DNA from 3 places in the Knoellia terrae genome. Region 2 is predicted to be linked to each of the others. Evidence: predicted binding sites of a transcription regulator. Region 2 holds the regulator's gene; each other region holds the start of a gene.
The links. Region 2 encodes HrcA, which represses chaperone genes, less so after heat shock. Its sites were predicted from a motif close to TTNGCACTCGNNNNNNNCGAGTGCNAA; they were not measured.

Region 1 (3,273 bases), on a different contig from region 2:
ACCGTGGCCGAAACCGCGACCCTGGAGCGCGAGGACCGGCGCGACGGGGGTCGTGGGCGCGGTGGAGGACCGGGTGACGGTCCTCGTCACCGAGGAGATGTCGAAGGGCGTCGGAGCCGGCGGCTTGGTCGCGGCGTCGGCGGCCGACGTCCCCGTGAGGAGGAGGACCGCGAACGTCGCGACGACGGCAACCGGAGAGCGCATCCGCACAGAGTGGCGGATAACTAGTCCATCTGTCACCGCTTCCAGAGATAAGGAGTCGTCGTCGTGACCTTGAGCAGGCCGGAACGCTCGAGGATGGGCCGGGAGAACTCGGTGGAGTCGCTGTGGATGAAGCGCTTCCCGTGCCGGATGGCCGAGCGGGCGCGGGCTGCCGTCAGCGCGCGGTAGATGCCGCGACCGCGGAACTCCGGCCGGGTCGCCCCGCCCCACACCCCGGCGAACTCGGTGCCCTCCACCGGCTCGAGGCGACCGGCGCTGACGACCTGGCCGTCGACCTCCGCGACCCACAGCTCCAGGTCGTCGCGCGTGCGGAGGCGGTGCAGCAGCTCCTCGTCGTGGGCCCGGGCGTCGTCCGGGTCCTCCTCGAACACCTCGGCCTGCATCGCCAGCATGGCGCGCACCTCGGTCTCCTCGCGAACCTGACGCACGGTGACCCCCTCGGGCAGCTCGACGTCGCCGGCGAGCAGCGCCGCGTCCCCGACCATCACCGACTCGGCCTCCTCGGGCTCGAAGCCGGACCCCACCAGTGCCTCGTGCAGGCCCGGCGCGCGGTCGTGCCCGCGGGTCTTCCACTCCACCTTGAGCACCTCGGGCTGGGCCCGGTAGTGCTCGAGGACCGCCTCGACCAGGTCGTGGACCGACTCCGCCGTCGCAGGACGCCCGTCGACCTCGAGGGTGCGGTAGGTGATGAACCCGCGCCCACCCACGTAGGTCGCGAGGAGCAGCGGTCCGACCTCGGTGCAGGACAGGGCCGAGGGGACCTCGGCCTCGCGGCGGAGCTGGGCGTCGTAGGCCGCGAGCAGGGCGGCCGGGTCGGTGGAGGTCATGCTGCGGAGCCTGTCAGGACCACCGCCGCCACCGCCACTGGTTTGACGGGCGCTGCGCCCACGGCGAACAGAGCGAGAAGTTCTGGCACTCGAGTTGACCGAGTGCTAACGCCCGACCTAGATTTGCCTCATTGGCACTCGGCTGTTGTGAGTGCCAGCGCACGCGGCCCGACTCGACCCCCGCGACGGCGATTCGGAACCACCGCACCGCAGCGAGCTGTATCCCTGTCCATCTTCGACTCATCCCAAAGGGGAGGTCACACAGTGTCGGTTTCCATCAAGCCGCTCGAGGACCGCATCGTCATCAAGTCGCTCGAGGCCGAGCAGACCACGGCGTCCGGTCTCGTCATCCCGGACACCGCGAAGGAGAAGCCCCAGGAGGGCGAGGTCCTCGCGGTCGGCCCCGGTCGCATCGACGACAACGGCAACCGTGTCCCGCTCGACGTCACCGTCGGCGACAAGGTCATCTACAGCAAGTACGGCGGCACCGAGGTCAAGCACGGCGGCGAGGAGTTCCTGATCCTCTCCGCCCGCGACGTCCTCGCCGTCATCGGCTGATCGACGCACCACCTGCGCGCCAGCGCACCAGAACCACCGCGTATGCCGTGGGCTCGCCTCCACGGTGAGCCCACGGCATACGCGCATCTGACCTGACGTGCCCCGCCGGGGCACCTCATCGAACTACCTGAAGGACACCCATGGCCAAGGAACTGGAGTTCAACGACTCCGCCCGCAAGGCGCTCGAGCGCGGCGTCGACGCGCTCGCCAACGCCGTCAAGGTGACGCTCGGCCCCAAGGGCCGCAACGTCGTCATCGACAAGAAGTGGGGCGCCCCCACGATCACGAACGACGGGGTGACCATCGCCCGCGAGATCGAGCTCGAGGACGCCTACGAGAACCTCGGCGCGCAGCTCGCCAAGGAGGTCGCGACCAAGACCAACGACGTCGCCGGTGACGGCACGACGACCGCGACCGTGCTCGCCCAGGCCATGGTCCGCGAGGGCCTGCGCAACGTCACCGCCGGTGCCGCCCCGGCCGCGCTCAAGCGCGGCATGGACAAGGCCGTCGACGCCGTGTCCGAGCGCCTCCTCGAGAACGCCCGTGAGGTCGACGGCAAGGACGAGATCGCGTCCGTCGCGTCGCTGAGCGCCCAGGACCCCGAGATCGGCGCCACCATCGCCGAGGCGTTCGACAAGGTCGGCAAGGACGGCGTCATCACCGTCGAGGAGTCCTCGACCGCGTCCACCGAGCTCGAGTTCACCGAGGGCATGCAGTTCGACAAGGGCTACATCTCCCCGTACTTCATCTCCGACGCGGAGCGCATGGAGGCCGTCCTCGAGGACGCCTACATCCTCATCAACCAGGGCAAGATCTCGGCGATCGCCGACGTCCTGCCGATCCTCGAGAAGGTCGTCCAGTCGGGCAAGCCGCTGGTCATCATCTCCGAGGACGTCGACGGCGAGGCCCTGTCCACGCTCGTCGTCAACAAGATCCGTGGCACCTTCAACGTCGTCGCCGTCAAGGCGCCCGGCTTCGGTGACCGCCGCAAGGCGATGCTCCAGGACATGGCTGTCCTCACCGGTGGCCAGGTCATCGCCGAGGAGGTCGGGCTCAAGCTCGACCAGGCCGACCTCACCGTGCTCGGCCAGGCCCGTCGCGTCGTCGTCACCAAGGACACGACGACGATCATCGACGGCGCGGGCGACCGCACCGAGGTCGAGGGTCGCGTCGGCCAGATCAAGGCCGAGATCGAGCGCACCGACTCCGACTGGGACCGCGAGAAGCTCCAGGAGCGCCTCGCCAAGCTCGCCGGTGGCGTCTGCGTCATCAAGGTCGGTGCCCACACCGAGGTCGAGCTCAAGGAGAAGAAGCACCGCATCGAGGACGCCATCTCGGCGACCCGCGCGGCCATCGAGGAGGGCATCGTCGCCGGTGGCGGCTCCGCCCTCATCCAGGCCGTCAAGGTCATCGACGGTCTCGGCCTCGAGGGTGACGAGAAGGTCGGCGCCGCCATCGTGCAGAAGGCCGCCGCCGAGCCGCTGCGCTGGATCGCCGAGAACGCCGGTCTCCAGGGCTACGTCGCCGTCGCCAAGGTCTCCGAGCTCGAGCCGGGCATGGGCCTCAACGCCGCCACGGGCGACTACGAGGACCTCGTCAAGGCCGGCGTCATCGACCCGGTCAAGGTGACCCGCTCCGCGCTGCGCAACGCCGCGTCGATCGCGTC
Region 2 (3,273 bases):
CCCTCGTGACGGGCTCAGCTCGCGTCGTTCGGTACCGGGACTCCAGCCGTCACTTGACGAACCGCGGCGTCAGCGGCGGATCCCAGATCTCGCCGTTGTTGGCCTTGATGGCGCCGAGGATGTGCACCACGAAGGCCCAGCCCCACGCCGCGATGATGAGCGGGATCCCGACGACGAGACCGATGACCGTCAGGCAGAAGATGATGCCCACGATGGTGAGCACGCCCATGGTGATCTGGACGTTGACCGAGTTCGCCGCATGCCGCCGGACGAAGTCCCCGCGCTCCCGGTACAGCAGGAACACCGCCAGGGTGCTGACGAAGCCGAGCAGGCCGGCCGAGAACACCATGGCGGCGACGCCGATCAGGTGCGAGAACATGCCCCACTGCCGCTGCTGCGCGGGGTCGAGGACCTGCGGGCCGTAGCCCTGGGTGGGCGCCGGGTAGCCCTGGCCCGACGCGGTCTGCGGGTACGGGAGCTGCGCCGAGGGAGGCGGCAGCTGGCCCTCGGGCGGCTGCGGGGGGATGTGGCCCTGCGGGTTCTCCGGGTGCGGAGTGGTCATGGGGTCCTCCTTCGAGGGACGAGGTGCTTGCCTCCAGTGAAACCCATGCGGACCCCCTTTCGACCCTCCTTCAGGGCAGGTTCAGGGTGCGCTCAGGGCTGACCCTGCCGCGGAGCCGGCTGGAACGGCATACCGGGGCTGGTGCACGAGGGCGGATTGGCGTCAGGGCGCTGTGACGAAGTCGATGAGCTCCTCCACCCGACCGAGCAGGGACGGCTCGAGGTCGGCGTACGTGCGGACCGTCCCGAGGATCTGCTTCCACGCGCGGGCGATGTCGGCCTGGTCGTCGTGGGCCCAGCCGAGGTGGGCGCAGATCCCGTGCTTCCACGAGGTCCCGCGCGGGATGACCGGCCACTGCTCCATGCCCAGCCGCTGCGGACGGACCGACTGCCAGACGTCGACGTAGGGATGTCCGACGATGAGCACGTGCGGCGCGAAGGGCTTCAGCCGCGACGCCGCCTCGACGACCCGCGTCTCCTTGGTCCCGGGCACGAGGTGGTCGACGAGGACGCCCATGCGCCGGCCCGCCCCGGGGGCGAAGTCGCGGATCGCCTGCTCGAGGTCGTCGACCCCGTCGAGCATCTCGACCACGACTCCCTCGACCCGCAGGTCGTGACCCCAGACCTTCTCGACGAGCTCGGCGTCGTGGCGGCCCTCGACGAAGATGCGCGACGCGCTCGCGACCCTGGCCGGGGCGCCGGCCACGGCCCGTGACCCACTGGCCGTGCGTGAGGCGGCGGTGCGCGCGGCGGACAGCCGGGCGTGGGCGGCAGCCTGCGGCCTGGTGAGCGTGACCGGCCGGCCGTCGACGTGGAAGCCGGGTCCGAGGGGGAAGGCCTTGGTCCGCCCACGACGGTCCTCGAGGTGGACCACGTGGATGCCGCCGGCCTTCTCGACCCGCACGACGGCCCCGACCCAGCCCGTCTCGACGTCCTCGACGACGACCCCGCGCTCGGCGGCGAGGGGGGTGGACCGGCCCTTGGGCGGGGCCTTCCAGTCGCCGGAGAGCACGTCGCGGCCGTAGCGATCAGTCACCTGCGCGAGGGTAGACGTAGAATTGGCACTCACCAAGCATGAGTGCCAACGATCGAGGAGGTGTCGCGCATGAGTGAGGATCGACGGCTCGCAGTGCTGCGGGCGATCGTCCAGGACTACGTGGAGACCTCGGAGCCGGTGGGTTCCAAGGCGCTGCTCGAGCGCCACCAGCTGGGCGTCTCCGCCGCCACGGTCCGCAACGACATGGCCGTCCTCGAGGAGGAGGGCCTCATCGCCGCGCCGCACACGAGTGCCGGCCGCATCCCCACGGACGCCGGCTACCGGGTCTTCGTCGACCGGCTCAGCACGCTCAAGCCGCTCAGCCCGGCGGAGCGGCGGGCCATCAGCAGCCTGCTCGACGGAGCCATCGACCTCGACGACGTCGTCGACCGCACCGTCCGCCTGCTCGCCTCCCTGACCCGCCAGGTGGCGGTCGTCCAGTACCCCTCGCTCACGAGGTCCTCGGTGCGACACATCGAGCTCGTCCCGCTCGGCGCCTCCCGGCTGCTCGTCGTGCTCATCACGACGACGGGCCGCGTGGAGCAGCGGGTGCTCGAGACCGGGCTCGACCTCACCGAGCCCTCCGCCGAACGGATGCTGGCCACGCTTCGGTCCGACGTCAACAGCGCGACGGTGGGCAAGACGCTCGCCGACGCCGCCGGGGGCCTCGGCGAGCTGCCGACCCAGGCCGACCCGGCGGCACGCGGGCTCCTCGCGGCCATCGCGGCCGAGCTCACCGAGGTGCTCGTCGAGCAGCGCGAGGAGCGGGTCGTCATGGCCGGCACCTCCAACCTCGTGCGAGCCGGCGAGGACTTCCCGAGCTCGATCGGCCCCGTCCTCGAAGCCCTCGAGGAGCACGTCGTGCTGCTCAAGCTGCTCGGCAGCGTGAGCGAGCAGCAGTCACCGGTGGCCGTCCGCATCGGTGCCGAGAACCCGTATGCCGGCCTGCGCAGCACCTCGCTCGTCACCTCGGGCTACGGCCTGGGGTCCGACCTCGTCGCCGGCCTCGGGGTGGTCGGTCCGACGCGCATGGACTACCCCACGACGATGGCCGCCGTGCGCGCCGTCGCGACCTACGTCAGCCGCATCCTCTCCGAATGAGCCCGGCCTGACCGCCCCCGCCTGACCCCTGACCGACCCCTGACCGCAGCACCCACCCAGCGAAGGACGTCCACCGAAGTGAACGACTACTACGCCGACCTCGGCGTGGCCCGTGAAGCGAGCGCCGACGAGATCAAGAAGGCCTACCGCAAGGCCGCCCGACGGCTCCACCCCGACGTCAACAGCGGACCGGAGGCCGAGGAGCAGTTCAAGAAGGTCTCCCAGGCCTACGACGTGCTCTCCGACGAGGAGAAGCGGCGCAGCTACGACATGGGCGCCGACCCGTATGCCGGTGCCGCCGGTGCCGGGTTCGGCCAGGGCTTCTCGTTCAGCGACGTCATGGACGCCTTCTTCGGCCAGGCCGCCGGGCAGGCCCAGGGCCGCGGGCCCCGGTCGCGCCAGTCGCGCGGCCAGGACGCCCTCGTGCGGCTCGACATCGACCTCGCCGACGCCGTCTTCGGCGGCGAGCAGGAGCTCACCATCGACACCGCGGTGGGATGCGGCACCTGTCACGGTGCCGGAACCCAGCCCGGCACCGGGACGCGCACCTGCGACGTCTGCCGCGGCCAGGGCCA
Region 3 (3,273 bases), on a different contig from region 2:
AAGGAGGACCGCCCGTCCGGTGCTGACGTCAGCGGGGTGGGTCAGAAGCCCATGCCGCCCATGTCGTCGCCGCCACCCGGCATGGCCGGGGCTGCCTTCTCGGGCTTGTCGGCGATGACGGCCTCGGTCGTGAGGAACAGCGCGGCGATCGACGCGGCGTTCTGCAGCGCCGAGCGCGTCACCTTGGCCGGGTCGATGATGCCGGCCTTGATGAGGTCGACGTACTCGCCGGAGGCGGCGTTGAGGCCCCAGCCGGACTCGAGGTTCGACACCTTCTCGGACACGACGCCGCCCTCGAGGCCGGCGTTGATGGCGATCTGCTTGAGCGGGGCCTCGATCGCGACACGCACGATGTTGGCTCCGGTCGCCTCGTCACCCTCGAGCTGCAGCTTCTGGAACGCCGCCTTGCCGGCCTGGAGCAGGGCCACGCCACCACCGGCGACGATCCCCTCCTCGACGGCAGCCTTGGCGTTGCGCACGGCGTCCTCGATGCGGTGCTTGCGCTCCTTGAGCTCGACCTCGGTGGCCGCGCCCGCCTTGATGACGGCGACGCCGCCGGCGAGCTTGGCGAGGCGCTCCTGGAGCTTCTCGCGGTCGTAGTCGGAGTCCGACTTCTCGATCTCGGCGCGGATCTGGTTGACGCGACCCTGAATCTGGTCGGCGTCGCCGGAGCCCTCGACGATGGTCGTCTCGTCCTTGGTGACGACGACCTTGCGAGCCTTGCCGAGCAGGTCGAGCTCGGCGGTGTCGAGCTTGAGCCCGACCTCCTCGGAGATGACCTGGCCACCGGTGAGGATGGCGATGTCGGCGAGCATGGCCTTGCGGCGGTCGCCGAAGCCCGGAGCCTTGACGGCGACCGACTTGAACGTGCCACGGATCTTGTTGACGACGAGCGTGGACAGCGCCTCGCCCTCGACGTCCTCGGCGATGATGAGCAGCGGCTTGCCGGACTGCATGACCTTCTCGAGGAGGGGCAGCAGGTCCTTGATCGAGCCGATCTTGGAGTTGACGACGAGCACGTACGGGTCGTCGAGGACGGTCTCCATGCGCTCGGCGTCGGTGACGAAGTAGTGGCTGATGTAGCCCTTGTCGAAGCGCATGCCCTCGGTGAGCTCGAGCTCGAGGCCGAAGGTGTTGCTCTCCTCGACGGTGATGACGCCTTCCTTGCCGACCTTGTCCATGGCCTCGGCGATCATCTCGCCGATCTGGTTGTCGGCAGCGGAGATCGAGGCCGTGGCAGCGATCTGCTCCTTGGTCTCGACGTCCTTGGCGTTGGCGAGCAGCTCGTCCGAGACGGCCACGACGGCCTTCTCGATGCCGCGCTTGAGCGCCATCGGGTTGGCGCCGGCGGCGACGTTGCGCAGGCCTTCCTTGACGAGGGCCTGGGCGAGGACGGTCGCCGTCGTCGTGCCGTCACCGGCGACGTCGTCGGTCTTCTTGGCGACCTCCTTGACCAGCTCGGCGCCGATCTTCTCGTAGGGGTCGTCCAGCTCGATCTCCTTGGCGATGGACACACCGTCGTTGGTGATCGTGGGGGCTCCCCACTTCTTCTCCAGCACGACGTTGCGGCCCTTGGGGCCCAGGGTGACCTTGACGGCGTCGGCGAGGATGTTCATTCCTCGCTCGAGACCGCGACGTGCCTCTTCATCAAAAGCGATGATCTTGGCCATTCGGGTGGTTCCTCCCACACGACGAAGGGGCTGGCCAGAGGGGCGCCCGCGACGGACGAGCCCGCTCACGTGCCTCATGTCTGCACGCGTGCCGACCCTCACCGGACTGGCCAGGTTCTGTCACTCTCATGCCGAGAGTGCTAACGCCATTATTGGCACTCTCACTCGGAGAGTGCAAACGCCGAGGTATGCCGGTCCGTCGCGTTGCGTGGCCCGCGCCTCACCTCGGGAGACCCCCCGGGCTCAGAGGACGGGGGCGTGTCCCTCGAAGGTCGCCCGCATCGCCCCGTCGGCTTCGGAGGACACCGGGTCGTCGAGGTCGCCGACGAAGACGGCGACGAGACTGCGCGCCGGGTTGGACTGCGCCTGCTCGAGCGCCCGCCGCCACGCCGCGAGGTTGGGGTGCTGCCGGTCGGTGCACGCCTCCGCCGGCTGGAGGGACTCGACGGCGGCGGCGAGCTGCGCGGTCGTGAGGTCGATGGTCGCCGTCGAGCCGTCGTGCCCCAGCACCGTGGCGAGGACGACGGCGGCCAGGCCGTGCGTCCTCCCGGGGACGTTGACGTGCCCGAACTCCCACTCGGCCGAGCTCGACGCGGAGCTGAGCCCCACCGCGTGGGCGACCGGCTGCCGCCATCCGGGGATGGCGGCAGCCAGCGCGTTCCTGATCTCGGTCAGGCCTTCGGGGGTGCTCCAGTCAGGGTTCATCCCTGCATCCTGCAGCACGGGAGCTGCGCGGGTGTCAGGGCATGGAGGAGCGCTCGCTCGTCCTGAAGGTGCCGAAGGAGCCGGTCGCGACGTCGTCGGTGTCGTCGTCGAAGCCCATCGCGCCGATGCGTCCCGAGATCGTCGCGCTGCGCGACGTCTCCGTGCGCCTGGTGCTGAACTTCACGCCGGTGGAGTCGGTGTAGCTGTCGGTGAACGTGCTGCTGCTCGTGGCACCCGTCCCGGTCCAGGTGATGTCGACGGTCGGCGTCCCGGTGGGCCCTTCGCCCCCGTGGTTCTCGACCTGCACGGTCCCGGTGAGGCGAGCCCTGGTGAGCTTGCGGTCCATCGTCAGCGTGAGGCCCTCACCGAACACGAAGCGCTCGGCCTCGAGCACGCAGCCGGAGTCCTCCGGCGGCTCCTCGCCGTGGCCACCGCCGGTGGGCATCTCGCCCTCCTCGCAGGTCCAGTCGGTGACGAACCCGAAGGCATTGATCAGCCTGTCTCCCTCGACGGACAGGTTCCCCAGGTGGACGTTGCCCGGGACGCCCCCGGGCAGCTCACCCATCTCGACCCAGTCGACGGTGGCGAGGGAGCCGGACGCTCGCAGCTGCCATCGGACGCCTGCCTCGGCAGGTGCCGCGACCGCGACGAGGGGCACGACGGCGCAGACGGCCGCGGCCAGTCCTGAGGTGATGCGCTTCATTGCTGCTTCCCTTCGAGAGCCCACCGGACGTGGTGGGGTTCTGGCTCCGACCGACCCGTTGGCGGTGGAGAGTGTGGGCGACCGGCTCGTCGCCGGCCGGGGCCGTCAGCGGCGGGTGCGGAGCCGGGCGAGGACGAGGTCGCCGATGGCGTCTCCCTGGACCTTGCCGTTCTCGATGGCCATGACGTAGTGGAT

Region 1: the regulator HrcA is predicted to act here: its motif matches at 1,132-1,158, upstream of groES (co-chaperone GroES).
Region 3: the regulator HrcA is predicted to act here: its motif matches at 1,823-1,849, upstream of groL (chaperonin GroEL).

Annotation. Positions count from the first base shown of each region.
Region 1 covers NZ_JBMBWH010000002.1:147,029-150,301, forward strand. The annotation lists gene ACOJV9_RS04055 (SpoIID/LytB domain-containing protein) at 1-204, opposite strand, end outside; gene ACOJV9_RS04060 (GNAT family N-acetyltransferase) at 237-1,049, opposite strand; gene groES (co-chaperone GroES) at 1,314-1,607, shown strand; gene groL (chaperonin GroEL) at 1,748-3,273, shown strand, end outside.
Region 2 covers NZ_JBMBWH010000004.1:165,628-168,900, forward strand. The annotation lists gene ACOJV9_RS07755 (DUF4870 domain-containing protein) at 50-562, opposite strand; gene ACOJV9_RS07760 (DUF3097 domain-containing protein) at 725-1,597, opposite strand; gene hrcA (heat-inducible transcriptional repressor HrcA) at 1,667-2,698, shown strand; gene dnaJ (molecular chaperone DnaJ) at 2,777-3,273, shown strand, end outside.
Region 3 covers NZ_JBMBWH010000013.1:55,266-58,538, forward strand. The annotation lists gene groL (chaperonin GroEL) at 42-1,670, opposite strand; gene ACOJV9_RS15630 (hypothetical protein) at 1,914-2,375, opposite strand; gene ACOJV9_RS15635 (hypothetical protein) at 2,410-3,078, opposite strand; gene ACOJV9_RS15640 (vanadium-dependent haloperoxidase) at 3,184-3,273, opposite strand, start outside.